3 regions of the Mesorhizobium sp. B4-1-4 genome follow, and region 2 is predicted to be linked to each of the others. Evidence: predicted binding sites of a transcription regulator. Region 2 holds the regulator's gene; each other region holds the start of a gene.
The links. The regulator PhoB, encoded in region 2, activates phosphate uptake and scavenging genes when phosphate is short. The targets are predictions, from matches to a motif close to TGTCATNNANCTGTCAT.
Positions count from the first base shown of each region.

Region 1: a site for PhoB is predicted at 4,323-4,339, ahead of FJW03_RS11950 (esterase-like activity of phytase family protein). Genes of this name have one in related genera too.
Region 3: a site for PhoB is predicted at 7,710-7,726, ahead of phnF (phosphonate metabolism transcriptional regulator PhnF). Genes of this name have one in related genera too.

Region 1 covers NZ_CP083950.1:2,450,302-2,460,205, reverse strand. The annotation lists gene FJW03_RS11960 (MFS transporter) at 1-880, shown strand, start outside; gene FJW03_RS11955 (MATE family efflux transporter) at 900-2,360, opposite strand; gene FJW03_RS11950 (esterase-like activity of phytase family protein) at 2,721-4,208, opposite strand; gene FJW03_RS11945 (GcvT family protein) at 4,490-6,901, shown strand; gene FJW03_RS11940 (trimethylamine methyltransferase family protein) at 6,914-8,467, shown strand; gene FJW03_RS11935 (DUF4239 domain-containing protein) at 8,569-9,324, shown strand; gene FJW03_RS11930 (hypothetical protein) at 9,379-9,693, shown strand; gene FJW03_RS11925 (ATP-dependent helicase) at 9,724-9,904, opposite strand, start outside.
Region 2 covers NZ_CP083950.1:4,406,068-4,415,971, reverse strand. The annotation lists gene FJW03_RS21175 (PAS domain-containing protein) at 1-1,558, shown strand, start outside; gene pstS (phosphate ABC transporter substrate-binding protein PstS) at 2,089-3,147, shown strand; gene pstC (phosphate ABC transporter permease subunit PstC) at 3,212-4,201, shown strand; gene pstA (phosphate ABC transporter permease PstA) at 4,205-5,056, shown strand; gene pstB (phosphate ABC transporter ATP-binding protein PstB) at 5,053-5,856, shown strand; gene phoU (phosphate signaling complex protein PhoU) at 5,882-6,589, shown strand; gene phoB (phosphate regulon transcriptional regulator PhoB) at 6,705-7,394, shown strand; gene FJW03_RS21140 (ROK family protein) at 7,407-8,651, opposite strand; gene xylF (D-xylose ABC transporter substrate-binding protein) at 8,920-9,904, shown strand, end outside.
Region 3 covers NZ_CP083950.1:6,059,507-6,069,410, forward strand. The annotation lists gene FJW03_RS29005 (endonuclease/exonuclease/phosphatase family protein) at 1-572, shown strand, start outside; gene phnF (phosphonate metabolism transcriptional regulator PhnF) at 581-1,309, opposite strand; gene FJW03_RS29015 (phosphodiesterase) at 1,595-2,644, opposite strand; gene FJW03_RS29020 (ABC transporter substrate-binding protein) at 2,643-3,890, shown strand; gene FJW03_RS29025 (class I SAM-dependent methyltransferase) at 3,926-4,606, shown strand; gene FJW03_RS29030 (MurR/RpiR family transcriptional regulator) at 4,608-5,477, shown strand; gene FJW03_RS29035 (hypothetical protein) at 5,865-6,272, shown strand; gene phnF (phosphonate metabolism transcriptional regulator PhnF) at 6,929-7,663, opposite strand; gene FJW03_RS29045 (alkaline phosphatase family protein) at 7,774-9,309, shown strand; gene FJW03_RS29050 (ABC transporter substrate-binding protein) at 9,415-9,904, shown strand, end outside.

The DNA.
Region 1 (9,904 bases), 2.0 Mb from region 2:
TATAGCGCGCATCCTGAGCGGGCTCGGCATCGGTATCGGCGCGGGGTCCGGAACCGCCTGGATTGCTGAACTTCTCTCCCGTGCCGACAGGTCGCGCGCCAGCGTGATCGCCACCAGCACCAATTTCCTCGGCCTCGGCTTTGGCGCGCTTGTCTCGGGACTGTTGGCTCAATATGAGCCTTGGCCTTTGCGCCTCGTCTTCGTCACCTATCTCTTGGCGCTTGCAGTGGTGACGATCCTGGTCTGGCGCACCCGCGAAACCGTGGCGAAGCCAGGCAGCCTCAGGCGCATTTCCATACGGCCGCAATTCTCCGTGCCGCAGGAAATCCGCGCGCGCTTTGTTGCGCCGGCGGTTACCGGCTTTGGTGCCATGGCGTTGGTCGGCTTCTACGCTGCAGTGGCGCCAAGCATCCTGGCGCAGCAGCTTCATGAGGCCAACCACGCTGTTGCCGGTGCGCTGTTCTTCGAACTAGCGATCGTCGCGGCGGCCAGCATCGTGGTGCTGATGCGCGTGCAGAGCAACAGGGCCATGCTGGCCGCGCTGGGCTTGATGATCCCGAGCGTCCTGCTGGTGGTCGCGGCACAGATATCGGCCTCGATGGCGCTGATGATCGTGGCCACCGCCTGCTGCGGCGTCGTGGCGGCGCTTGGCTACCGGGGCGGCCTGCAGGTAGTGAACGAGATCGCGCCGAAGGATCGCCGGGCGAAAGTCGTCTCCAGCTTCTTCATCTGCTGCTTTGTCGGCAACGCCTTGCCCGTGATCGGCATCGGCATCGTCTCTACCTATGCCGGTTCCGTCGCCGCGAGCCTTGCCTTCGCCGGCATCATCATCGTGTTTGCGCTGGTGGCGCTGGCCTTCGGGGTGAAGCACAGCCGGTAAGACCACGCGGCGCCCGGTCTCAGCCGTTCGGCGTCTCAGGCGCCATGTTGGCGCGCTGGCGCGGTATGCCAAGCCCGGTGTCCGGCGGCTCGCCCGCTGCCGGCCTGTTCTCGATCATATGGACGGTGCGCCAGCCACCAAAGCGGTAATAGGCCGCGGCCAGAACCAGCGAGGTGATCGAACCCGCCGGGAAACTCCACCACAGCGCCTCCTCGCCGATCACACCGCGCATGAAATAGGCAAAGCCGGTGCGCACGACCAACACCGAGATCACCAGGATGACCAATGGCGGCATCACGGCACCGGTGGCGCGCACCGTCGCGAACAGAACGATGGTGACGCCGAACAGGATGAACGACCAGGACGCGACATTGTTGATGTGGGCGGCAATGTCGATCGCCGCGCTGTCGCTGCTCAGGAACAGGCTGAGGATCGAGCGGTCGAAAACCCAAAGCAGCGCGACCAGGGCGCCGGTCAGGACGAGGTTGAAGCCGACGCCGGAGGCAGCGACGCGGCCGATCCGGTCCCAGCGGCCGGCGCCGACATTCTGCGCCGCCATGGAGGAGACCGCGGCGCCGATGGCGAGCGCCGGCATCTGGATGTAAGTCCACAGCTGCGCGGCGATGCCATACGCCGCGGCGACCTGCGACCCGTATGAATTGACGATGCCCATCACGGTCAGCGCGGCCGCCGAGATGACGATCATCTGCAAGCCCATCGGCACGCCCTTGAAGACGACGATGCGCAATAGGGTGGGGTCGGGCCGCAGCAGGGCGAGGTTGGCGCCGGCCAGCCGCAGCGGATGCTTGCGGGCGTAGAGCACGACAAGGATGGCGATCACGCTCACCGTCTGGCCGATCAGCGTCGAGGTCGCCGATCCGGCGATGCCGAGTTCGGGAAACGGGCCGATACCGCGGATGAGCAGGGGATTGAGCACAATGTCGAGAACGACCGCCAGCGCCATGAAGATGAAGGGCGTGCGCGAATCGCCGGCCCCACGCAGCACGGTCATGACGAAGGACAGAAGGTTCATCATCGGCACGGCGATGAAGATGATGCGCAGATAGGAACGCGCCAGCGGAAGCGCGTCGGCGGGAGTGCCGAGCGTGCGCAAAATGGCGTCGACCCAGATCCAGCCGCATACCGCGAAGACCACCGATATGAGGAAGAAGAACGTGGCGCTTGTGCCGACGATGCGGCGCGCCTCGGGCAGGTCACGCGCGCCGACCGACTGCGCCACCAGGATGGTGGCCGCCATGCCGATGCCGAACACGGTGCCAAGGATCAGGAACAGGACGAGGTTGGCGTTTGACGTGGCGGTCAGCGCCGATTCACCGAGAAAGCGGCCAACCCAGACGGCGTTGATCGACCCATTGAGGGATTGCAGCACGTTGGCGCCGAGCACCGGCAAGGCGAACAGCAGGAGCGTCCGCGGGATCGGGCCGCTGGTCAGGTCGCCGGTGCGCCGGCGTGAGGGCATTTTTTCGTCCATGGCTGGCAACTCGGTGAAGACCTGTTTGAACCCGGTTGCGATGATTGCAGATTGAACCGGACAGGTCGATGTGAAGCGTCCAGGCCGTGGTCCAGCCGGTGAAGAGATGGCCGGTCTGGACACTGCCGCCTGAACAGATACAGCGTCGGCTGGAACTGGCAAGTCCAGGACGGCTTGCCGCCCGGCCCGCGTCCGCGCCGCAAACGACACGCGCGACCGCACGGCACGTCGGATTGGATTCCATAGCCGGCGTGGTCGAGCCCGTGCCGCCAAGCGAGGCGGAGATGTTGAGTCGGGTCTTTACGATCTGCGGGCGGACGCGCTCGGCGCGCCCGCCCGCATGCGGCATTACTTCTTTGCGAGACCCGGAATTGTGACCTGATAGATCAGGAACATGGTGTCGACATCGGCGCCATCGTCGGCCTTGTAGGATGCGCCGACCTGGAAGCCGTCCTGGGTCAGGAAGTCGTTGTCATTGGCGACGAACAGGAAATAGTCGTCGGGCAGCTTCGGATCGAGCACGCTGGCAAGCGACATTGCTTCCCATTTCTCGGAAAGCTCGTTGTGGTCCTTCGCCCCGCCATTGTGCAGGCCGAAACGGCCGAGCTCGGCAGCGTCGTTGATGTCGATGAACGGCGTCAGCTTGGCCGGTGTCACCGACGGATCGAGCACGCCCTTGGGCGCCACCGGCTTGTCGGCGGCATCGAAGCCGCCGCCGGCGATATCGGTCGCAGCGGAGACATCGACGACATTGATCCGGCGGTAGAGCGAGGCGTCACCTTTTGCCAGCCCCTGGCCGTTGCCGCTGTCGCGGGCCAGCATCAGGAACGCCGTGTCCGACAATGCCACGATCTCGCTTTGCGCGGCGACCTTGGTCTTGCCCTTGGCATCCTTGAACACCGGCAGCGGCACGACATATTCGTGGGCGAGCTTGAGGCGGCCCTGGTCGGAGGCGTCATAGACCAGTGCCCGTGTGTTCTGCCGCGTCGAAGGGGAATCGCCACCATCCTGCCGGGGCGCCGACTGCAGCACCGCGATCAGGAACTTGCCGTCCGGCGTCATCGCCATGCCCTCCAGGCCCTGATTGTTCTGGCGGCCGGTCTCGGGATCCTTCGGATCAGGATCGGCAGCGCCCGGACCTGGATTGTCCGAGGAGAAATTCGGCGCGCCCTTGCGCATCGGCACGAGGGCGGCGGGCGGCTGAGTCGCGGACATCAGGCGGCCTTGCGCCGAGAAGCGGTAGATGTTCGGGCCATATTCGTCGGAGATGAACATCGAGCCATCGGGAAGCCGCACGATCGCCTCGTTGTCGAGGGCGAGCTTGCCGTTGGTAGCGACAGGCAGCATCGGCATGTCGCCGGCGGCCGGGCGCACATCCGACAGCGGATCGAGGCCGGTGGTGTCGGCGCCCTTGTCGTCGGTGAGCAGCATCGTGTCGGCAAGCGTTGCCTTGACGGCGGTCTGCTCCTGGCCGGCGGCGGGTGCCGCGCCCGGCGCGATAGGTGAGAACTCGATGCCGACAGTGTTGACACGCGCACGATAGTCGGTCGTGCCGGCGACGTTGTAGCCGCGATCCGGCAGCAACCAGAGCGAACCCTTGTAGCCGGCCGCGTCATGCGTCCAGCCTGACGTGTCGATCGCCATGCCCGAGCCCGAGCCGAACGTCTCGCCGAACTTGTCGCGCTGCGCGGCCGGGATGCGGCCGACGCCGACCATGCCCTTGTTGACGAAGCTGGTGCCGCCGACGGTCGCGGTGGTATCGGCGAGCGCCGGCGTGAGGGCGGTGAACAAGGCCAGCGCGACGGCGAGCGACGCGGTTCGGTGCGGGTGTTTCATGGACAATCCTCTTTGTGACGAAGCATGCCGGAGCGGCTGAACGACGAAAACGGAAAGAGGTGCCACATCGATGATGCCGCGCGCGCCTCCCCGGAAGCGATCTAAGGGGTGAACATGATGCTGGCGTGACAGCGGGCGGCGCATCCCTGCCGGCGTTTCATGCACCGATGAAAGGCGGGATAGCGCGAGAGGCTTGATCTGCATCGGGCGCATTCAGCGTACTAGACACTTATGTCCAGTGCGTATATGGTGCCGGCTTCGGACAGATCGGAGGGAAGGCCTTGAAGCCGCATTATCGCGCAGTGGTCATCGGAGGTGGGGTGGTCGGCGCTTCGGTGCTCTACCATCTGACGCGGTTCGGCTGGCCGGATGTGGCGCTGATCGAGCGTGCCGAGCTGACCGCGGGCTCTACCTGGCACGCCGCGGCCGGTTTCCATGCGCTCAACGCCGATCCCAACGTCGCGGCGCTGCAGGATTACACCATCAACCTCTACCGCGAGATCGAGGCCGAATCCGGCCAGGAAATCGGCCTGCACATGACCGGCGGCGTCAACATCGCCAGCGATCCCGCCCGCTGGGAATGGCTGAAGTCGGCCTGGGCGGTGTTCCAGTCTGTGGGCATCGAAACCGCGCGGCTGGTGACGCCGGAAGAGATCAGGGAGATCTGCCCGATCGTCGATGTCGCCGGCGTGCTCGGCGGCCTGCACGATTCCAACGAGGGCCATCTCGATCCCTATGGCACGACGCATGCCTATGCGGGCGCCGCCAGGAAGCGCGGTGCCGACGTCATCCTGCGCAACCGTGTGGTCGAGCTGAAGTCTCGCGCCGATGGGCATTGGGACGTCGTCACCGAGCAGGGCACAATCGTCGCCGAGCATGTCGTCAATGCCGGCGGCTTGTGGGCAAAGCAGCTCGGCCGCATGGCCGGTGTCGACCTGCCGGTGACGCCGATGGAGCACCATTATTTCGTCACCGAGGATATTCCCGAGATCGCGGCGCTCGACAGGGAAATCGGCATCGCCGTCGACCTCGACGGCTTCTCCTACCTGCGCCAGGAGCGCAAGGGCGTGCTGCTCGGCGTTTACGAGCAGAATCCGAAGCACTGGAACATGGATGGCGCGCCATGGGACTACGGCATCGAACTGATCCCGGAAGACATAGACCGTATCAGCCCGGAACTCGCCAAGGCGCATGAGCGCTTCCCGTGCCTTGCAACGGCCGGCATCCGCAAATGGGTCAATGGCGCCTTTACCTTCACGCCGGACGGCAATCCGATCGTCGGACCGGTGCGCGGCTTGAAGAACTACTGGGTCGCCTGCGGCGTCATGGCCGGCTTCAGCCAGGGCGGTGGCGTCGGCAAATCGCTGGCCGAATGGATGATTTTCGGCGAGCCGCAGGCCGACATTTTCGGCATGGACATTGCCCGCTACGGCGCCTTCGCCGCCAACCGCGAATATCTCAAGCAGACGACGCGCCAGTTCTATTCGCGCCGTTTCGTCATGACCTTTCCCAATGAGCGGCTGCCAGCCGGCCGGCCTCTGAAACGCCCGGGCGCCTATGACGGCATGGCTGCCGCGGGCTGCGAATGGACGGCCTCATGGGGGCTGGAAATCCCGGCCTATTTCGCGCCGATGGGGTTTCGCGAGAACACCACGCTCAAACGTTCCAACGCCTTCGACATTGTCGGCGACGAGGCGCTGCAGGTGCGGCGTGCGGCGGGTCTCATCGATATCTCGGCCTACTCGCGGTACGAGATTTCGGGAGCTGGCGCGCAGGCGTGGCTCGACCGGCTGCTGGCGTGCAGGTTGCCAAAGCCCGGGCAGGCGCGGCTGGCGCCGATGCTCGGGCCGGACGGGCGCTTGAAGGGCGACCTCACCGTGATCAACTGGGGCGGTGGTGACTATTGGCTGATGGGCTCTTACTACCTGCGCGAATTCCACATGCGCTGGTTCGAGAGCCAGGCGCGAGAGGACGTTACGGTCACCGACATTTCGGACGCCATGAGCGGCTTCCTGCTGACGGGGCCGAATGCGCGCAAGATTCTGGAACGCACCACGCATCAGGATGTGTCGGCGGCAGCGCTGCCGTTCATGGCCTGCGGCGCGTTCGACATCGGCATGGTGCGTGCACGGGTTGCCCGCCTTTCCATTGCTGGCGAACTCGGCTTCGAGATCAGCTGCCCAGTGGCCATGCACGCGACGCTGCGCCAGACGCTGCTGGCCGCCGGCGAGGACCTTGGCCTGGTGGAGGTCGGCTACTACGCGCTCAATGCATTGCGGCTGGAGAAAAGCTTCGGCATCTGGTCACGCGAATTCACGCAAGGCTACACGCCCAGGCAGACCGGACTCGACCGCTTCATCGCTTTCGACAAGGGCGATTTCGTCGGCAGCGACGCGGCGCTGAGGGAGCGCGAGGCGGGCACCTCGCAGCGGATCGTGACGCTGGAGATCGACGCCGTCGATGCCGACGCCAGCGGCTTCGAGCCGGTGTGGCGCGACGGCCGCCGCGTCGGCTTCGTCACCTCGGGCGGCTTTGGCTACACGATCGGCAAGAGCGTCGCGTTGGCGTTGGTTGACGACGGTTTTGCCGAGGAGGGGACGACGCTTTCGGTGCACATTGTCGGCGTCGAGCGGCCGGCGCGGGTCATCGCGGCCTCGCCCTATGATCCCTCGGGCAAGGCGATGCGGCAATGAGGAGGATTTTCGATGGTCGATGACGCGGCACGAGACAGCAGGCGCGAACGCCGGCGTGGACGGACAGGCGAGGCCGGCAGCGAAAGCAGCCGCCGGCCGAATTACCGGTCGCTGAAGAACCCGTTCCTGCCGCAGCCGATCTTTTCGGATGACCAGGTCGCGGCGATCCACGACACGGCGCTGCGGGTGCTGGAAGAGCTCGGCATCAAGGTGCTGCTGCCGCAGGCGCGCGACTATTTCGCTCGCGCCGGCGCTCTGGTCGATCCGGACACCGACATGGTGCGCATCGGGCGCGACATGGTGGCGGCGGCGCTGGCCTCCGCGCCGCGATCGATCCATGCCCATGCCGGCGCGCGTGCCCGCGACCTGTCCCTCGAACTGGGTTCGATGACGTTCCTGGCCGGCTCCGGCGCGCCCAACGTCACCGACCTCGTACGGGGCCGGCGGCCCGGCACGCTCGAGGCCTTCGAGGAGTTCATCAAGATGGTGCAGCATTTCGACGTGCTGCACATGCTGGGGCCCTGCGTCGAGCCGCAGGACGTCGACAATCGTTTCCGTCACTATGCCGTCAACCGCGCGCAGCTGACGCTGTCCGACAAGTTCCCCTTCGTGTTCGCGCGCGGCACGCCGCAGGTCGATGACAGTTTCGAGATGGTCAGGCTGGCGCGCGGCCTGTCGCGGGACGAATTTCAGTCGAATGCCTGGTGCTACACCGTCATCAACACCAACTCGCCGCGCCAGCTCGACATACCGATGGCGCAAGGCATCATCGATTTCGCCAGGGCGGGCCAGGTCTCGATCATCACGCCGTTCTGCCTGGCGGGGGCGATGGCGCCGATCACGGTGGCCGGCGCGCTGGCGCTGCAGCATGCCGAAGCCCTGGCCGGCTTGACGCTGGCGCAGATCGTGCGGCCCGGCGCGCCGGTGGTCTATGGCTCCTTCTCCTCCAATGTCGACATGAAGTCCGGAGCGCCGGCCTTCGGCACGCCCGAGCACATCAAGGCGACGCTCGGCGCTGGCCAGCTGGCCCGTTTCACCGGACTTCCCTGGCGGTCCGGCGGCGGCAGTGCCGCCAACATCTCGGACGCGCAGGCGGCGCATGAGACGCAGTTCGCCTTGTGGGGCTCGGTGCTAGCCGGCGCCACCGTCTGCATCCACGCGGCCGGCTGGCTGGAGGGAGGCTTGAGCGTCTCGCTGGAGAAGCTGGTCACCGATGTCGAAGCCCTGCAGACGATCGCCGAACTTTGCGCTGCGACGCCCGGCGACAGCGATTCCATCGGCTTCGAGGCGATTGCCGAGGTTCAGCCGGGGGGCCATTTCTTCTCGGCTGGCCATACCATGGCGCGCTACCGCACCGCCTTCTACGAGCCGCTGGTGGCCGACTGGTCGAACTTCGGCAACTGGACACAAAGCGGATCAAAGACCGCCACGGAACGCGCCACAGGCATATGGAAACGCATCCTCGCCGATTTCGAGCCGCCGGCGACGGCGGTGGCCACGTCGGGCGCGCTTGACGAGTTCATCGCGCGGCGCACCGAGGAAGGCGGAGCAGCACCGGTGTCGTAAGACACCAGAGATACGAGAAACGCCTGACGGAGTCGCAACTTTCGCTGTGTGACCAGTGTCTTGCCATTGGCAATTGGCGCATGCCGTGCAGAAATGAGCGGATGCGCGAAGCGTTGATCGCATTGGTGATCTTCCTATGCCTTGTGGCGGCGGCGTTCGCCAGCATGGCGATCTGGCCGACATTGCCGGCCAAACATCGCGACGACGATACGAACACCGTGGTTCGGCTCACCGCCAATCTGTTCGGGGTCATGACGTCGCTGATGCTCGGACTGATGATCAACTCGGCCAGGAACACCTACGAATCGATCGACCGCAACGTGCACGCCTATGCGACCGAAATGATCCTTCTCGACCGGTCGCTCCGCCAATACGGGCCTGAGACCGACGTGGTGCGCCAGCCTCTTGACATCTATGTGCAGCGCGTGACGCGTCAGGACTCGCCGACCCATGAAACGCCAATCGACGCCAACCGGCTATCGGAGCACCTGCTCATTGAGATCGGCAATAGGCTGAGTGCGCCGATACCGGCGGATGACGCGCATAGCGCCTTGCTGCAAGATGCCCGCCAGCATCTGCAGAAGGTGACGGAACTACGTTGGGTTCTGATCGAGCAGTCGGAGAGTACGATCCCCGTGGCGCTGATTGTGATGCTGGTTGCCTGGCTGGTGCTGATCTTCGCCGGTTTCGGCTTCAGGGCACCGCGAAACGCGATCACCATCGGCACCTACGTGGTGTCGGCAGCCATGATTGCCGGGGCGATCTACCTGATCTTCGACATGGATCTGGCATTTTCCGGCCCGATCCAAATATCGACGGCACCGCTGGAGAGGGCGCTGACCGAATTGCAACGATGATGCGGAACCGGCGCCGTTCCCGGGCATTCACTGGGACTAACCACGGAGGACGACATGGGTTTCGACCAGTATCACGAACCGCCAGAAGAACTGTCGCAGCAGGTGCGGACCTTCGCCCGCATGATTACCTCGCTGATCGAGGAGGCGGAAGCGATCAGCTGGTACGAACAGCGCATGTCGGTGGAAAAAGACCCTCAAGCCAAGGCGATCATGCAGAACGCCCAGAGCGAGGAATTCAAGCATTTCGGCATGGATCTCGAATTCCTGCTGCGCCAGAAGCAGGACTGGCGGGCGGAACTGAAGGAAATCCTGTTCACGACGGGCGATATCGTGAAGGCCGGCGAGCGGGGCGAGAAGAAGGTGGACTGAGGGGCTACGGCCAGACCGGGCTGGTAGAACTCACACCGCCGCGACGAACCCGTCCAGCACGCGTTTCTGGCCGGCCTTGTCGAAGTCGATGGTCAGCTTGTTGCCTTCGATGGCCGAAATGTTGCCGTTGCCGAATTTCTGGTGGAAGACACGGTCGCCGACGCTGAAGGGCGACGGCTTGTCGGCGACGGATTTGGCGACCAGTTCGCCG
Region 2 (9,904 bases):
GAAGCAGAAGACGTTCACCGACATCATCGTCAAATCGGGCAACGCGCTTCTGACGATCATCAACGACATCCTGGATTTCTCCAAGATCGATGCCGGCCAGCTGGTGCTGGACCCGGCGCCCTTCAACCTTGGCGAGGCGATCGAGGACGTGGCGACGCTGGTTTCGACACGCGCCAAGGAAAAGGATCTCGAGCTCATCGTGCGCATCGAGCCGGGGCTCGAAAGCCTGTTCATCGGCGATGTCGGCCGCATCAGGCAGATCGTCACCAATCTGCTCGGCAATGCGGTGAAATTCACCGACGAAGGCCATGTGCTTGTCGATGTGACCGGCGAGAGGATCCCGACTGGAACCAGGTTGACGATCTCCGTCACCGACACAGGCATCGGTATCCCCGAGGACAAGCTGAAGCAGGTGTTCGAAAAATTCAGCCAGGTCGACACGTCCTCGACAAGGCGGCACGAAGGCACCGGGCTCGGCCTTGCCATCACCTCGCGGCTGGTCGAGCTGATGGGCGGCACAATCGGTGTCGAGAGCGCCGAGGGCAAGGGCTCGACTTTCTGGTTCACGGTAACGCTGCCCAGGGCTGAACAACAGCAGGGGCAGCGCATCATGCCGGTGGACGTCACGGGCGCGCGCGTGCTGATCGTCGACGACAATGCCGTCAACCGCGCCATCCTGACCGAGCAGATGACGTCATGGACGTTCGATTCCTGCGCGGCCGAAAGCGGCGCCGAGGGGCTGAAGGTGCTGATCGCCGCGGCCGCCTATGGCGTGCCCGTCGATTGTGTCGTGCTCGACTACCAGATGCCCGGGATGAGCGGCGCCGAAATGGCCCGCATCGTGCGCAACACCGAAGGCCTCGCCGACACGCCGATCATCATGCTGACCTCGGTCGACCAATCGCTCGCCAACACCAGCTACCGCGATCTCGGCATAGACGCCCAGCTGATCAAGCCGGCGCGCTCCTCGGCGCTCCTGGAAACGCTGGTCGGGACCATCCAGCGCCATCGCCATGCGACGAACGGCCACGCCCAGCCGCCGGCAGGCGAGGGCCTCGGCGCTTCCCAGCGGCGGCCGCTGGCGCCGTCCGAACAACGCGCGCAATTGCAGCCGCCGCCGGTTCGTCCGAGGCCTCCCGTCACCGGCGGTGGCGGACATCGGCTGGATATCCTCGTGGCCGAGGACAATGAGGTGAACCAGATGGTCTTCACTCAAATTCTCAGCGAGACCAGCTATGGTTTCGAAATTGTCGGCAACGGCCGCAAGGCGCTCGACGCCTTCGGCAGGCTCAATCCGTGCATGATCCTGATGGACGTCTCGATGCCGGAGATGAGCGGGCTGGAGGCAACCGCCGCGATCCGTCGGCTGGAACAGGAAACCGGCACGCATGTACCGATCGTGGGCGTCACCGCGCACGCGCTCAAGGGCGATCGCGAACGATGCCTGGAGGCGGGCATGGACGATTATCTGCCCAAGCCGATCAGCCCGAGGGCCCTGCTGGAGAAAGTCGAGCGCTGGATTAGCGCCGGCCAACAGGTCCAGCGCAACGCGGGATAGCACCGCGTCGGCCGGTTCCAGCAATCCGAAGAGGCGGGCCGGAGGGAATCAGTCGGGATTTGCTGCTACCCCTGCGTGCAAAGACTATGGTGCGATCGCACCATATCAAAGGCGGTGCTTAGCCGGGACAATGGCAACATCGAATTCCGCTCTTCTCAGTTACGGGCGGGAGCAGCGACCGCCGGCAAGAAACAGCGTCACTCTACCCCAACGGACCTGTTTTCGGCGATGGCCCGGCCACGACACGCTCTGGCCTCGAGCAACGCGCTCCCGTCCGGATTTTCTTCATCCGAGCCGGCCCGGCGAATCCAACGCCGGCTTCGAGCCAGCAATGGCTCAAGCCACTGATTCCCGGGGCAAACCCGGACCGGGCCGCAACCATGCGAAGCTACCGCCTTTCCCCGCGCCGGCGACGCGTTACCCGGTTGACACGAAACTGTCATGCGACTGTTATAATCGAAGGCTATTGGCCTCAGCGGGCGCCGGCAAAAGGGCGCCGAGAGACCATCTTCCGAACAGGAGCAGGCCACATGAGACATTTCATCCGCTCGGCGGCCGTTGCGATTGCAATGGCTGCGGCGTCCACCTTCACCATGTCCGCAGCGTTTGCGGCTGATATCTCCGGCGCTGGCGCCACTTTCCCCTACCCGATCTACGCGAAGTGGGCCGACGCCTACAAGAAAGAGACCGGCATCGGCCTCAACTACCAGTCGATCGGTTCCGGCGGCGGCGTCAAGCAGATCAAGGCCAAGACCGTTACTTTCGGCGCTTCCGACGCGCCGCTGAAGGGTGAAGACCTCAACTCCACCGGTCTCGCCCAGTTCCCGATGGTGATGGGTGGCATCGTGCCCGTCGTCAATCTCAAAGGCATCAAGCCGGGCGAACTCGTTCTCGACGGCACGACGCTGGCCGATATCTTCCTCGGCAAGATCACCAACTGGAACGACGAGGCGATCAAGAAGCTCAATCCCAAGGCCAAGCTGCCAGACCAGGCGATTGCCGTTGTCCACCGTTCGGACGGCTCGGGCACCACGTTCAACTTCAGCTACTATCTCGCCGACGTGAACGCCGACTGGAAGTCGAAGGTTGGCGTCAACAGCGCGCTCGAGTGGCCGGTGGGTATCGGCGCCAAGGGCAATGAAGGCGTTGCCAACAACGTGTCGCAGACCGGCGGCGCCATCGGCTATGTCGAATACGCATATGCCAAGCAGAACAAGCTGACTTACACCGACATGATCAACAAGGACGGCAAGAAGATCGAGCCGACCGCGAAGGCGTTCTCGGCCGCGGCGGCCAATGCCGACTGGAACTCACAGCCGGGTTATGGCGTCATTCTCGCCAACCAGCCGGGCGCCGAGTCCTGGCCGATGACGTCCGCGACCTGGATCCTGCTGTACAAGAAGCCCGATGACGCCGCGGCGACCAGCGAAGCGCTCAAGTTCTTTGCCTGGTCCTATGCGAAGGGCGACAAGATGGCGGGTGAACTGGACTACGTTCCGATGCCGGACAAGGTCGTCAAGAGCGTCGAGGAAATGTGGAGCAAGGACATCGTCGGCAGCGACGGCAAGTCGCTCTACGCCGCCAAGTAACTCTCTTTGTCGAAGGGAGGACGCCTTTGGCGTCCTCCCATTTCTTTCGAATACGAGGGGCTAGATGACCACCGTTTCAGAAGCTACGCCGTTATCGAGCGTCATGCGGTCCAGGGATGCGACAGTGCGGCGCTTCGCCTTCACGGACATGGTGTTTCGGGAGGCTACACGCTCTTCTGCCGTCCTCGTCCTGCTCATCCTCAGCGGCGTCGCCATCTCGTTGTTTGCCGGCTCATGGGAAGCCCTGTCTAAGTTCGGCTTTTCCTTCCTGACGACCGAGGCATGGAACCCGGTCACCGAGAATTTCGGCGCCCTGTCGCCGATCTACGGCACCATCGTCACGTCAGCCATCGCAATTCTGATCGCCGTTCCCATCGGCATCGGCATCGCCGTCTTTCTTACCGAACTTTGCCCGCGGCCGCTGCGGCGCCCGATCGGCATCGCCGTCGAGCTTCTGGCCGGCATCCCTTCGATCATCTACGGCATCTGGGGCCTGTTCGTGTTCGCACCGTTCCTGCAGACGACGATACAGCCTTTCATCATCGACATCTTTCACAACGTGCCCGGGCTCTCCAGCCTGTTCGCCGGCCCGCCCTATGGCATCGGCCTACTGACGTCGTCGCTGATCCTGGCCATCATGGTGCTGCCGTTCATCACCTCGATCACCAAGGACGTGTTCGACACAGTGCCGGCGGTGCTGAAGGAATCGGCCTACGGCATCGGCTGCACAACCTGGGAAGTCACGCGGCGCGTGGTCATTCCCTACACCCGTGTCGGCATTATGGGCGGCGTTATGCTCGGCCTCGGCCGCGCGCTCGGCGAAACCATGGCGGTGACCTTCGTCATCGGCAACGCGCATCGTATCAGCGCCTCGCTGTTCGCGCCGGCGACGACGATCTCCGCGACGATCGCCAACGAATTCACCGAAGCCGACGGCCAACTCTACACCTCTTCACTGGTGGCGCTCGGCCTGATCCTCTTCGTCATCACCTTCATTATCCTTGCCATCGCACGCTATATGCTGATGCGCATCGACGCCCGCACGGGAGCCTGACCAATGTCGACGTCCCTGGCACTCCACAACAGACGCAAGAGAAGGAACGGCGTGATGATGGCGCTCTGCGTCGTCGCCGCCGGCATCGGCCTTGCCTGGCTGGCGCTGATCCTCGGCGCCCTGGTCTACAAGGGCCTGTCCGGCGTTTCGCTGGCGGTCTTCACCGAGATGACGCCACCGCCCGGCGATGCCGGCGGCCTGCTCAACGCCATCTATGGCAGCGTCGTGATGACCGTCATCGGCGTCATCGTCGGCACGCCGATCGGTGTGCTGGCCGGTACTTACATGGCCGAATACGGACGCTTCTCGAAGCTGACCACGGTGGTGCGTTTCATCAACGACATCCTGCTGTCGGCGCCGTCGATCGTTATCGGCCTGTTCGTCTATGAATTGCTGGTGCGGCCGATGGGGCACTTCTCCGCCATCGCCGGCGCCGTCGCGCTGGCCATCCTGGTCATCCCGGTCGTGGTGCGCACCACAGAGGACATGCTCAACCTGGTGCCGAACGCCTTGCGCGAGGCAGGCACCGCGATCGGCGCACCGCGCTGGGTGGTCATCCGCTCTGTCGCCTATCGTGCGGCACTCTCCGGCATCGTCACCGGCATATTGCTGGCCATCGCCCGCATCTCCGGCGAGACGGCGCCGCTGCTCTTCACCGCGCTCAACAACCAGTTCTGGTCAAGCAATCTCAACGCGCCGATGGCCAGCCTGCCTGTCACCATTTTCCAGTTCGCTCTCAGCCCTTACGAGGAATGGCAGCAGCTGGCGTGGACCGGCGCACTTATAATCACCCTAACGGTTCTCGGGCTGAGCATCTTCGCCCGCAGCCTTACCGGACGCAGAGAGGACAGATGAAACCGATGTTGTCCACCGATTTGAACGTGGCCGAGGCTGCCGTGGAAAAGGCCAAGATCGAGGTCAAGAACCTCAATTTCTACTATGGCCAGTCGAAGGCGCTGAAGGACATCAGCCTGTCGCTGCCCGAGCGCAGTGTCACCGCCTTCATCGGCCCTTCGGGCTGCGGGAAGTCGACGCTGCTGCGCGTCTTCAACCGCATCTACGAGCTCTACCCGAGGCAGAGCGCCGAGGGTCAGGTGCTGCTTGACGGCCGGAACATTCTCGACCGCTCGCAGGACCTCAACCTGCTGCGCACCAAGATCGGCATGGTGTTCCAGAAGCCGACGCCGTTTCCGATGTCGATCTATGAAAACATCGCGTTCGGCGTCAGGCTCTATGAGAAGATCAGCAAGGCCGAGATGGACGGCCGTGTCGAGCAGGCGCTGAAGCGCGCGGCTCTGTGGACCGAGGTCAAGGACAAGCTCAACGCCAGCGGCCTCAGCCTTTCGGGCGGCCAGCAGCAGCGTCTTTGCATCGCCCGCACCGTGGCGGTGAAGCCGGAGGTCATCCTGCTCGACGAGCCGGCATCGGCGCTCGACCCGCTGTCGACCGCCAAGATCGAGGAATTGATCGACGAGCTGCAAGCCGACTACACGATCGTCATCGTCACCCACAACATGCAGCAGGCGGCGCGCGTGTCGCGCCAGACGGCTTTCATGTATCTGGGCGAGCTGGTCGAGTTCGATCGTACGGAGAAGATCTTCACATCGCCCCGCGAGAAGCGCACGCAGGACTATATCACCGGCCGCTTCGGCTGATCTCACGCATACGAGGACCAGGATCATGGCCGAACACACAGTCGCTTCTTTCGACGAGGATCTCGGACAGATCAGCAGGCTGATCAGCGACATGGGCGATCTCGCCAGCTCGATGGTCGGCGGCGCCACCAAGGCGCTGCTGAACTCCGACAACGCGCTGGCACAGCGCGTTGTCTCCGACGACGTCATCATGGACGCGCGCCAGCGCGAACTCGACGACCGCGCCATCACGCTGATCGCCAAGCGCCAGCCGATGGCCGACGATCTGCGGCATGTCGTCGGGTCGATCCGCATGGCCGGCGACCTCGAACGCATTGGCGACCTTGCCAAGAACATCGCCAAGCGCGTCGGTACGGTCGGCCTGTCCACCACGCCGCGCGACCTGTCGCATTCCATCGACGCCATGGCGCAGCTGGTGCTGATCCAGGTGCAGGGCGTGATCGAGGAGTATGCGGCGCACGATGCCGAAGCCCTCGCCAAGCTGCGCGCCGATGACGAACGTATCGACGTCAAATACACCTCCGTGTTCCGCGAACTTCTCACCTACATGATGGAGGATCCGCGCAACATCACGGCTTGCACGCATCTGTTGTTCTGCGCCAAGAATCTCGAGCGCATCGGCGACCATGTGACCAACATCGCCGAGAATGCCTACTATGTGCTGACCGGTACGCAGTTGCCCGCGAATCGTCCGAAGCAGGACGAAACGGCGATGTCGGCGCCGGCGGCTTGATCGTCAGAGCGGTTCACCGTTTTACGGAAAACCGCTCTCTCTCTTGTTTCCATGCAATTCCGGACGGAAAACCGCTTCACACTTTTCCTGGAATTGCCTTAGAGGTGACCAGTCGATGATCGCGCCACGCATCATGGTGGTGGAGGATGAGGAGCCACTCGGCGTGCTCCTCCGCTACAATCTGGAATCGGAAGGCTACCAGGTCGAGGTGGTCCCGCGCGGCGACGAGGCGGAGATTCGCCTGCAGGAGAACGTCCCCGACCTCCTGGTGCTCGACTGGATGGTGCCGGCTGTGTCCGGCATCGAACTCTGTCGCCGGCTAAGGATGCGGCCCGAGACCGAGCGGCTGCCGATCATCATGCTGACGGCGCGCGGCGAGGAAAGCGACCGCGTGCGCGGCCTTTCGACCGGCGCCGACGATTATCTGGTCAAGCCGTTCTCGACACCGGAATTCATGGCCAGGGTCAAGGCGCTGCTGCGCCGCGCCAAGCCGGAAGTGCTGTCCAGCGTGCTCAAGGTGGGCGACATCGTGCTCGACCGCGAATCACATCGCGTCTACCGCAAGAAGAGCGAGATCCGGCTCGGGCCGACCGAATTCCGCCTGCTCGAATTCATGATGCGTCATCCCGGCCGGGTGTTCTCGCGCAGCCAGCTGCTCGACAATGTCTGGGGGGAGACGATCTATATCGACGAGCGCACGGTGGACGTGCATGTCGGCCGGTTGCGCAAGGCGGTCAATAACGGCCGCATGCCCGACGTCATCCGCACCATTCGTGGTGCGGGGTATGCAATCCGCGAGGATTGAGCGCGACTTTATTCAGGCCACGTTCTTCCCGGAGCCGGCTTTCGCCTGCATGCCCGGCGCGAAAATCTCCTGGTCGACGAAGGTCAGCGCCCGCATGGCGCAGCCCTCGCGGATCAGCGGCAACTCGTTGGGCTCGGTGTCGAAGGAAATCGATTTCGAGTGCTGGCCGCCGGCGGTCTGGGCGATGGCCTCGCGCAATGCCGGCTCGATCAGGTCGAAGGCGGCGGCGCTGACGCCGACCATGGCGACGGGGGCGGGATCGATCAGCGCGAACAGGCTGCCGAGGCCGTAGCCCAGCGCCTCGCCGGCCCTGCGGTAGGCCTCGCGCTCGGGCCCGTCCGTTTGCCGCGCCGTCGCCGCCAGCGCCCGCATCTGCGCGTCGCTGACATCGGCGACCGGCTCGGTGTCCTCGCTGAGCTGCCTGGCGTTGCGCCAGATGGCGTAATTGCCGGCATAGGCTTCGACGCAGCCGCGCCGCCCGCAGCGGCAGAGCGCGCCGCCTGGCCGATGGATCATGTGGCCGAATTCGCCGCCCGAGGAATGGGTGCCGGTGAAGAGCTCGCCCTTCAGCACCAGGCCCATGCCGATACCGTGCGAAAGGAGAATGGCGATGAAGTCGTCGCGGTAACGCTCCGGATCGCGCCAGCGCAGCGCCACCGCCATCATGTTGCAGTCATTCTCCACGGTGGCGGGGATGCCGAACTCGGCTTCGAGTATGTCGGCGAAGGCGATGTCGGTCTGCGGCGTGATGGGCGACCACAGCATTGCCCGGGCATCGGTGTCGGTGATGCCCTGGATCGCCAGCGCGATGCGGGCGACGCTGCGCACGTCGAGGTCGGGATCCTCCAGGCGCCGCCGCACGATGGCGACGCATTCGCCGATCAGTGCATCGCGCGACATGGTCAGCGTGTCCAGCCGGCGCTGTTCCTCTGATATGACCTGGCCGGCATAGTCGATGACGGCGACGGACAGGAAATTCAGCGACAGCACCACGGTCATCACCGTTGCGGCTTCCGGATTGAGGCCAAGCCCGACCTGCGGCCTGCCGCGTTTGAGCGCGCCGGCCTCGCTCGGCTTGCCTTCGGCCAGGATACCTTCGCCGATCAGATCGGAGGAAATCGCCGATATGGTGGAGTGGCTGAGGCCGGTGGTCGCGGCGATTTCGGTGCGCGAGGGCTGGCCGGCCCGGCGCACGGCCGCAATCACCATTGCGCGGTTGCGCCGGCGCAGATCGTCGTGGCGGATTCCGACCGACATGCCTTTCCAATATCCTCCCGGTCGCCGCGGCTCGTCGTGCCCCTCGAACACTGCGGCAACAGATCAAATACTGGCAGAAGCGGCCGGCGATGTCATTTATTTATTGCGGGGCTCGAAAAAAGTTCTCGGCCCTCAAAATCCATCAGAATCATTGTTGACAGCCTTCCGGCGATGCATCACTATTTTTTTTGAGGCTCGAAAAAATAGAGCCTTTGTGCCGGCCTTCGGGTCAGTTTGGTCGCGCCATACGCGGCGCAGGGAGGATATCATGAAGAGATTCGCAGTCGCCATCCTGGCGGGTGTCGCCATGTCACTGACGCTCGCGTCGGTCGCGCAGGCGAAGGGCAAGGTCATCGGCGTTTCTTGGTCCAACTTCCAGGAAGAGCGCTGGAAGACCGACGAGGCCGCCATGAAGAAGGCAATCGAGGCCGCAGGCGACAAGTACATCTCCGCCGACGCGCAGTCCAATCCGGGCAAGCAGCTCACCGATGTCGAGAGTCTGATCTCGCAGGGCGCCAATTCGCTGATCATCCTGGCGCAGGATGCCTCGGCCATCGGCCCGGCCGTCCAGAAGGCGCTGGACGAAGGCATTCCGGTCGTTGGCTATGACCGCCTGATCGAGAACAAGGACGTCTTCTACCTGACCTTCGACAACAAGGAAGTCGGCCGCATGCAGGCCCGCGCGGTGTTCAAGGTCAAGCCGGAAGGCAACTATGTCTTCATCAAGGGCTCGGGCGCCGATCCGAATGCCGACTTCCTGTTCTCGGGCTCGATGGAAGTGCTCAAGCCGGCCATCGACAGCGGCAAGATCAAGAATGTCGGCGAGGCCTATACAGACGGCTGGCTGCCAGCCAACGCCCAGAAGAACATGGAGCAGTTCCTGACCGCCAACGACAACAAGGTCGACGCCGTGGTCGCCGCCAATGACGGCACCGCCGGCGGTGTCGTCGCGGCGCTGACCGCGCAAGGCCTTGCCGGCACCGTGCCGGTGTCGGGCCAGGACGGCGACCATGCCGCGCTGAACCGCATCGCGCTCGGCACTCAGACCGTGTCGGTGTGGAAGGACGCGCGCGAGCTCGGTAGGAATGCCGCCGAGATCGCCTCGCAGCTGGCCGACGGCAAGAAGATGACCGACATCGCCGGCGTGAAGGACTTCACGACGCCTGGCGGCAACACCGTCAAGTCGCTGTTCCTGACCCCGGTCGCCATCACCAAGGACAATCTCAACGTCGTCATCGATGCCGGCTGGATCA
Region 3 (9,904 bases), 1.7 Mb from region 2:
CTCTTCCGAAGTATGGCTCTGGCGGCGGCAAGCTTGACATCCAGAAGGCGCTGCTGGAGGTAAGTGTGGAGACACCCCTAGGTCCGCTTCGGGTGTACAACACTCACCTCTGCCATCTTTCGGAGAAACAGCGCAGTCTGCAGCTTGAAATCTTTCTTGAAATTGATCGGCGGGCTCGCCTTGAGGGCCCGGCCCTAAGTGGCATTCATCCCGGTGATGAGAGTTTTGCCGGAGAGCCCGCGCTTGTGTCGGTTCCAGAAAAAGCAGTGCTGCTCGGCGATCTCAATTTTCTCTCGACTACGAAATCCTATTCCATTCTTGCGGGCGACACGGGGGACCGCTGGGGTCGGGTTACCCGCATCGGGGGCTTTGTCGATGCCTGGTGCGCGGCGGGGCATGACGAACTCGATGGAACGGGTGAGACTTCGGACAGCGCTACCAGCGGCGACGGCAAGCGTCGGATCGACTATTGCTTCGTCAGCGAGTCGCTCTCCAGTCGTGTCGTCTCGGCTCGGGTACTTCGGGATGCGAAGGGATCTGACCATTATCCTGTAGAAGTGATCCTTGCCTAACGCGAGCCTCAGTCTCCGAGTGTGACCACCACATCGAGATGCTCAGAAATGATTTTGCCATGGACATGTTGAACAGGAAGGCCGTTCTCGTCGCGGTTAACGCTTAATAGCTCGATCAGCGGCTTTGTCCGGCTGATCCGCAAGCTCCGAGCTTCCTGCACTGACGGAAGGGAGGCTCGGACGCAAAGCTCTTTGCGCGACAGCTTTGGGATTCCGTACCGCCGCAATGCCTGGGATATTGAGCCGGTCTCGGCAATCACCCTATCTATCCCGGCGAACTGCGGAAGAGGATAATAGTTGGTGTTCAGGGAGACAGGGAGATCGTCGATCAGACGTAGCGTCCGGACGCGGAAAACGGGGCGCCCAGATCTGAGCGACAAGAACGAGGCAATCTCACGGCTTGCAGCGACTTCATCACTCGAAAGCAGCTCGCGCCTCGGCACTTTGCCGTTTCGCAAGATGACGGCCGTCATGCTCGTCTCTGCGCCGAACCGATACGAGATATGCGTATCGGAAACGAAAGTTCCACTCCCATGGACGACGGTCACGATTTCCTTGTCCTGAAGGCGTGCCAACGCCCTGCGGGCGGTATGACGGTGCACACCAAACAAAGCCGCGAGTTCCTCTTCAGGCGGCAGCCTGTCTCCCGCGCAAAGATCACCCTCTTTGATCCGGCGCTCGATTTCCAGTTGAACCTGTCTCCAGAGGGGTAGTTTTGGGACGTTGTTGTCTGTCATTTCTTAAACTCAGCTTCAATGCCCATTCGGGGCGGTTCGTTGAACACAACCAACCGACGCTTTCCCAACCGTCCCGAGTGACTTTTCGAAGGCGCGGCGCAGATATGTGTCGCTCGCAGCAGAAAAGTTGCTGACACTTTCATCAGGCGACAGGCCAAGGATTCGGCTCAGGACGTGGGTATGAGTGCGTGCCGCAATCCGCTCCGAGCTGATAGGACGCCGTCGCAGTCCCCGACACTGGGCAGTTGCGGCATTCGACCGAACGAGGACCGTAGCATGGGTCCATCAAGATCTGCCTTTCTGATATTCATAGGCAACTGCTTCATTGTCGACGATAACCGCAGGCACAGGCTCGTATTTCATCACCGTTCCGTCGAACATGTAGTCGTGGAAGTGGACGACCACAGATTCGTCGGACACCAAGGCCACTGCATAAAATGGTGCTTCAAGACATCTTGCCGGCGGACCTCCAAGTCGCAACGCGAACTGGGAAACGGTGCTTCGTACGACGGACATCGGAATTCTCCGCCACGAACCTGCAATCGGGCGATGAAGGTGGCCTAGGAAGATGTGCGTGATGTCGTGGGGTGCGAGAACCGCAGCTAGTCGCTCGGGATGCTTGAGGGCGAGTGAATCGAGGAAGGGCATACCGACCTCGAATGGTGGATGATGCATGAATAGGAGGGCTGGGCCGCCAGCGCAGTCCTTCAGCCGAGCGTCGAGCCACCCCAGACGCCGCTCGCATAGTTCGCCTGAGTGGCCTCCATCGGAGGACAACGTATCGAGGCAAATCACGGTATGGTGGCCGATCTTCACTGCCGTCTGGACGAACCCGGCCTCATCGATGGGTACCTCCTTGAAGACTTCGAGAAAGCGGCCTCGGTGATCGCCGTTGCCGAGGCAAAGTCGAAAGGGCACTCGTAGCGCCTTGAGGCACTCTGCCAACGCGACGTAGGCAGCGCCTTGCCCCAGCGCCGTCAGATCTCCGGTGAAGACAACGAGATCCGCATCGGCGTGCTCATTGTTTATGCTGTCAATGGCCGCTTCGAGGCGAACGCGAGGATTGCATCCGAGGTGAGAAACACCCGCGGGCGTCAGATGGAGATCGGAAACCTGAATGATCTTCGGCATGGCTGGACCTGAAACCGATTTGCATGGTTGCTCTCCTCTAGCGGAATATGAATGGAATGTCATTCCAAAAAATTGTCGCAAAAGTGAAATATTGTTCTGATACTGGATCAGTGCACCAAGCCGCTTGCTGCGGCTGCAATCGAACGCGACACCTTTTTGAGAGAGGCTCACGATGAACAAAAGGCGTTTCTGTGGATCTGGCATGGCGTTTGCCGCTGGCACTGTATTGATCTTGAATCTTCTGGGCGGAGCCGCTCTTGCGGACGTCCAGCCGATGAAGCTGCAGATTTCCTTCTTCGATGCGGCATTCCAGCCGGTGATGCAGGCACTGATTGACAAGTTCCGGGAAACGAATCCTGAGATTGAGATCAGCATGCAGACTCCGACCACGACATGGGACGCACAGCTTCAGCGCACAATCTTGGATGTGAAGATGGGCACTGCGCCCGATCTGGCAGTTCAAGGATATAACCGCCTCCGGATCGTAGCCGAGAACAAGGCAGCCATTCCGCTCAATGATCTGATTGCAAAAGAAAAAGATTGGAAGGGCCTGGGCTATACTGACGCGCTGACCAATCTAGGTGAATTCAAAGGCCAGCAGTGGGGGCTGCCACTCCAGTTGTCGGTGCCGGTGGTCTACTATAATCCGGATCTCTTCAAGAAGGCGGGCGTCGAACCGAAGACCTTCAATGCGAGCTGGGACAGCGTCACCGCAGCTGTTAAAAAGATCACGGACCTCGGTGGAGGCTTGTCGGGATCGTTCTACGACTACACAGCCGATGGCAATTGGAACTATCAGGCGCTTCTCTTCTCTCTCGGCGGCAAGATGATGACGCCCGACGAAACGAGCGTCGCGTTCACCAGCGCAGCGGGCGTGAAGGCAATGGACGTCATCCGTGATTTCGGTAGGGCCGGCCAGATCGATATGACCGTCAGTCAGGCGATGCAAGCATTTGGCAGTGGAACCATTGGAATGATATTCACCTCGAACCGTCGCCTCGGCACCCTTCAGAAGGGCATAGGCGGCCGGTTCAACGTCCAGGCCGCTCTGCTTCCCATCGCCGACGGTGGCCGGGTTCCTGTCGGCGGCGGTTTTCTCAGCCTGACCACGAGTGATCCGGGGAAGCAGGCTGCAGCCTGGAAGTTCATGAAGTTCGCAACGGGCCCGGTCGGACAGGCGATGATCACGCAGATGACCGGAGCTTTGCCTGGAAACGCGAATGCCGCCCAAAATCTCAAGGAATACTACGATCGCACGCCGCAAGCGAAAGCGGGCATCGACGAACTGCCTTTCGTGAGTGGCTGGTACTCCTTCCCAGGTGACAATGCGGTGAAGATCAGCGACGTTATCCTGGACCATCTGCGCAGCGTCATCACGCTCAGGATTCCCCCGGAAAGCGCGCTCAGGAAAATGAGTGCCGATGTTTCAGCGCTGCTGCCGCGCAATTGAGAACCGAGTGCCCATGGAGGTGGTCATACAAAACGATGAATGAAATTTTGCCAACCAACCCCAAGACCGATACGGCGCATAACGCTTGGGATGAACTGTGGGGCTCCGACGAAGGCCGCGCAAGATGGCTCATGGCGGAGGAAACGGTCATCGCGGCTGCGAAGCAGGCGTTCGACAAAGGTGCTCGCACAGCGGTAGACATCGGTTGCGGTGTCGGCCGTCATGCTCTCGGGCTTGCAGAAATGGGCTACACCGTTTCGGCGACGGACATGTCGAACGTTGGACTTGAACAGGTCCGAGCCTTTGCGCGGGAGAAACGTCTGGAAATTGATGCCAAAGTAGGGTCGATGACCGAGCTTCCCTACGCCGATGAGACTTTTGATTTCGCGGTTTCCTTCAACGTCTTTAGTCATGGTGACAAGGGGATCGTCAGGTGCGCCATCGAAGAAGCTCGCCGCGTGCTGAAACCCGGTGGCATCCTCTACGCCACACTACTGTCCTTGCGCAGCACGGCCCCTTGCAAAGGGCGCGAGGTAGCGTCCCAGACGTTCGTCTGGGACGATGGAGACGAAGACCACAAGCATCCGCATTTCTTCTCTGACACGAAGACCTTGAACGAACTTTTTGTAGGATTTGAGTGGCTACGGGTTGGAGACTATCACAATACGGCGCTATCGGATTACTGGCATTGGCATGTCGTAGTGGAGCGGAAATAGGATGACAGCGCGCGTGGAACACTCGGAGATCGATAGACTGCCAGTCTCAACGGACGAGGGGCATACGTCGAAAAGATATAGGGCGCTTCCGCTCGTCAACGCCCATATGGAGTCACTTCCCCGCGCGCTTCAGCGGATTGGAAAATACGTTCTTGAGAACCCGGACCTGGTCGTGCGCCAGACTGCATCCGAACTTGGCAGCGTGACGAACAGCGGCGGCGCAAGCATCGTGCGGTTCTGTCAGGTCTTAGGTTTTGAGGGATTGCAGGATTTCAAGCTGGCTCTGGCAGGAGACCTCGCAGCCCATCGCGTTCCTTCTGACGAGACTACGCGGTCGGGAGCGGGTCTGATGCACGAACTGACCGAGCGCATCGTCCATGCAACTAGGGAAACCGAATTCTTGCTCGATCGAGGAGCAGTCGAGCGACTTGCCGACGCCATGATCTCGGCCCGAAGAATCGACGTCTACGGAGCCGCAGCTTCTGGACTCATCGCGCAGCACCTCGCCTTCCGGCTTCTTCGGATCGGATTGCCTGCCCATGGCATCGTCGACACGACCTACGCCGCCTACGTGGCGAGCGGGTTGGGGCCAACATCCGTCGCGATCGCCGTGTCGGAATCAGGTATGACGGAACAGACCATTGAGGCGTTGAAACGCGCCAAAGCAGCGGGCGCATTCACTGCCCTTATAACCCACCGAACCAATGCTCCCATTGCCAAGTACGCTGACGAGGTTTTGCTGACCGCCGGCGTAAGTTCTCCTCTCACGGAATCGAAATCCGTGGTCGCATTTACCGCGCTCATCGCAATCGAGGTTTTGGCCACGATGCTCACGATCAAACTCGATCTTTTGTCTCCGACGGATTCTTAAACGCAATGGCACCCATAACGATCTAATCAGTCTAGAAATCCTTCGGCGCGACATCGATCCTTCGCGAGGTATCCCTGCCCATCGCGGACGGCGAGTTTCTGACGCTGCTGGGGCCGTGGGAATTGGACCTTGCTTCGGATTCTCGCCGGCCTTGGGTGCAGATGGGCGGCTCGGTTACGATCGGCGAGCGTGTGGTCGACGGGGTCCGGCCGGAGCGGCGCGACGTCGCCATAGTGTTCTAGTCCTAGGCGCTTTATCGCACATGACCGTGGCTCAGAACATGGGCCTGCCGCTCAGGATGCGGCGGCTGTCGGGCTGGCAGCGGCAGCCGCTGTTCGGCAGGAGAGCCGTCTGAGCTGACATTGGCGTAATGAGGCCGCACGGCTGATGGCTGTCGAGGTCGAGCTTGCCCTGCGCCGTCAGAATGTGCCGATGACACGAGAGACATTGGACGTTGCGGGCAGGCTGGCTGGCGAGGTGCTTGTTGCAGTTACGTCCCTTCCTTCAGAGCACCGGTTAGCGTTGGATAGCGCCAACGAGCTCCTTTCCGATGCGATCTCGAGACTTGTTCTATCGCTGGCCATAGAGATGGGCGAGTTGCAACGGTGCGACCAATCCTGGTCAGGGGGCAAAATTGCCGCCCGGGCCGACGCCGAGACCAAACCTCAGCCCTACCCGGGCCGGTTTGCCTTAGTGCGAAGCTGGGCGGGCGAGGTGGTGGCCAAACCTTTATTGAGGACGAACTCAACATTCCGCGATCGACGCTACATCTGTGGAAACGGCGCAATGAGGTAATCGCACTGCCGAAAGGCAGGCGAACGCACGTGTTCCCGTTGGCGCAGTTCGTCGACGGTCGTCCGGTCGATGGCATTAGCCGGGTATTGGCGGAGATACAGGATCCACGCTCCGCTTGGCTTTGGCTGGTTCGTCCATGCCTTCTGCTCGACGGCAAAAATCCCGTTGGATCTCCTCAAGCAGAACAGGGCCACGCAGGTGGGGGAAGCCGCCGCGAGCTATTCTAAAACTGGCTCGTAAGTTTGTAATAGCGTTAGTCCGGCCCCTCTTCCCGTGAAGAGCATCGGTTCAATTCATCAAGGCTGCCCAAGCCATGTCGGTCGCCATCTCGAGAACTCGAAAATAATAGATCAATCCCTTTGAACTTTCGGCGGGGAACGATCATTCTAGTCTAGTGTCCAGATCCAAACACGGTTCTCCGATTCCACGCCCAATTGAAATTTGGGATCAAGCCGATGGATGCGAGCTTGTCTTGCACCTGGCAGCTCAAGCTCCGTCTTGACGACGGTTAGGTCGACGCCACCGCGATAGCTTCGATCTCTACGAGCGCAGGTAGCATAGCCGCGAGCTCGGCAGCTTTTCGGACCGCTGACATTGATAAGTGTTCCCCGGTCTGGCGAGGGTACCTTGAAATTCCGTCTTTCAATCTCGGCCGGTTACATATCCATGACGAATTCGACGCGACTGGAGCAGAAGCAGGTCTCGGCAAAGATGATCGGGACGTCGCTCTGGTCGACATTTATGACGATCAGTTCCAGGACGCTCTCGGTCGGCGGCATTTGCAAATGTCGGGCTTCGTCGGCAGTCGGCTGGCGAGAGCGGACCCGCACCGATTTCCGCCGGAAATCGGCTACGCCCACTTTCTTTAGACAGGCGGTGATCGACATACGCTGCCTTTTTTGTTCCACTGCCGTCTGAAATGCTTCACGAATGCCCGGGAGCCGGAAGGTTGGGAAGTAGTTATGGCTATAGCTCAGCGGGATGCCGTCTGCATCGCCAAGCAGGCTTACCAAAGTTACCGTTTCGCCGAGTGGGATGGCAAGGCTTTCAGCCACAAGTTTGGGGGCCGGCAAGTTGACGAGCGCGGTCAGTTCGCGGCCCGGTACCTTGTTTAGGCCGGTTAGGTTTTCTTCAAAACGAGTGCGGGCGCCCATTCGGTAGAGGATGGGATTGTCGACGACGAAGGCGCCGCGGCCGCGCTCGATACGCACGAGGCCTTCATCCTGAAGATGGGCGAGGGCCCTTAGTACGGTGTGGCGATTGACGCCAAAACGCAACGCAAGGTCGGGAGCTGCAGGCACGCGCGTGCCGGGCGATAGGACGCCGTTGGTGATCTCGTCTGCCAGCGTTTCGCCGATCTGCCGCCACAGATTGATTCCTTCTTTCTGCATTCACAATCCTCAAAAATCTAACTTCACACACTCCGGATTTTCCGCTTGTCACATAAGCGTCATCCGCTTAGTCTACTAGTAGTCTAGACCGCAACGCAATGGACCACCCAATGGCTTCCTTTTCTCACAAATTTCTAATTGTTAGCTTCGATGGTCTACGGCCTGACCTGATTGACTCGGTTCAGACGCCCAATATTGCCCGATTGCAGCGGCTTGGCGCAACCCTTGCGGCACAGCGTACCGTTTATCCGAGCGAAACCCGGGTGGCCTTCCCGAGCTTGGTCACCGGTGCGACCTCCAGCCGCCATGGCATGGTCGGAAACAAATATGTCGACAGGGCCACAGTGCCGCAGCGTTATGTCGATACCGCCGATGCCATCCTGCTTGATCGCATCAACCGCGAGAGCGGCGGTGCGCTGATGAGCGCCGCGACGCTCGGCGAGATCTTGGGACGGGCCGGCAGGAGCATGGCGGTCCTGGCTACCAACACGCCGGGAACCACCCGCTTTTTCCATCACAAGGCTGAGGAGTTCGGCCATATCCGCCTGTCGGGGCATTTTCCAGAAGCCTGCACGCCAGGTGATGTGTTGGCGGAGGTTGAGCAGCGTTTCGGCTCCCTGCCACCGGTGCCGCCGCAAGGCGAGCCAGATATTGAGGCCCAGACGCTGATCACTTCGATATTCCTCGATTATCTGTGGCCGAAGCATGCGCCGGATGTAACCGTCCTTTCTTATGGGGAGCCGGATACAGCCTCGCATTTCAACGGCACGGGCGGAGTTAAAACTCGCCAGGCAATTGCCCATTGCGATGCCGAGTTCGGCCGGCTGCTCGACTGGTGGGAAGCCGAGGGAATGGCCGCCGGCGTCCAGATCATTGCGCTGTCCGATCACGGTCACATCACCGCTCATACGCGGGTTTCGGTCGCCGGCAGTTTGAAAGCTTCCGGCTTCGCCCCGGCCGCGGCACCGGGGGCGGGCGTGGATGTCGTCGTCGTGCCGGGGCAGGTCGGTGCGCTCTATCTCGCTGACCGTTCGCCGAACCAGATCACCCGATTGGTCGAAACGCTGATCGAGCAGCCTTGGGCCGGCCCGATCTTTACGGCCGCAAAGAACGAAGTTGAAGGCCTGGCGCCGGGCAGCTTCGCCAGCCATCTGGTCTTTGCCGATCATGCACGAGCGCCGGACGTCTACTTCGCCTTTCGCGCCGACGATAGCGTGGACGAATTCGGGCTGATCGGCGGTACATTCTACGACAATGACAGGCGGCCGGGTCTTGGCGTCCACGGCGGCCTGCACCCAAAGGAGCTTGCCTCCGTCGGTATCGTCGCGGGCTCGGCGTTCCTGGGCAAGGGCCATGTCTCCGCCGTGCCCTCTGGCATCTGTGACATCGCCCCGACCATCCTATCGCTTACCGGCATGGCCATTCCCGACAGCATGACCGGCAGAACCCTCACCGAAGTGCTCGCCGGCGGCGTCAGGTCCGTCGATATCTCCGTCGTCGGCGCTCCGCAAGTCTTCGAGACTGGCCTGAACGGCTATTCTCAGCAGCTGCGGCGCACCAATGTCGGCGGCACGGTCTACCTCGATGGCGGATGGGGCGCGTCCGAAGCGGTTTCACATGCCGGAGCAGGGCTGGAGCGAGCTTGACTGGCGGACGGCCCGAGCGACCGTCGATTAGACCTTTATCCTTCAATCACATGGCCGATACGTCTCGGCCGTGAACACCCGCCTTAACTCGAATGGAGACGACCGATGTCCATGACCATATTCAGAGCTATTGCGATTTCACTTCCTGTCCTGTTCTCGACCTATGCAGCCGCCGAGGACCTCAATGTCCTCTATTCGAACGCCTACGTCCTCAAGGCGCCGATGGAGGTGATCGCCAAGGGTTTCGAGGCGAGCCATCCGGGTACCAAGATCAACTTGTCGGACGTCAAGGGCTATTCGGAAATGACGCAGCTCATGCTGCGCGCGGCGATCACCGGCGGCATGCCGGACGTCGCCTTCCAGGGGACGAGCTTTCTGCAGCTCTTCGCCGACCGGAACCTCGCCGTCCCGCTCGACGATTTCATCAAGACGGAGCCGGACTGGAAGAACCTCGGTTATTTCAAGTCCATCACCGAGATCGGCCAGATCAACGGCAAGACCTACGGCATTCCCTTCGCGATCTCGATCCCGACGGTCTATTTCAACGGTGACCTGGTGAGAGCGGCGGGGGGCGATCCCAACAACCTGCCGAAGA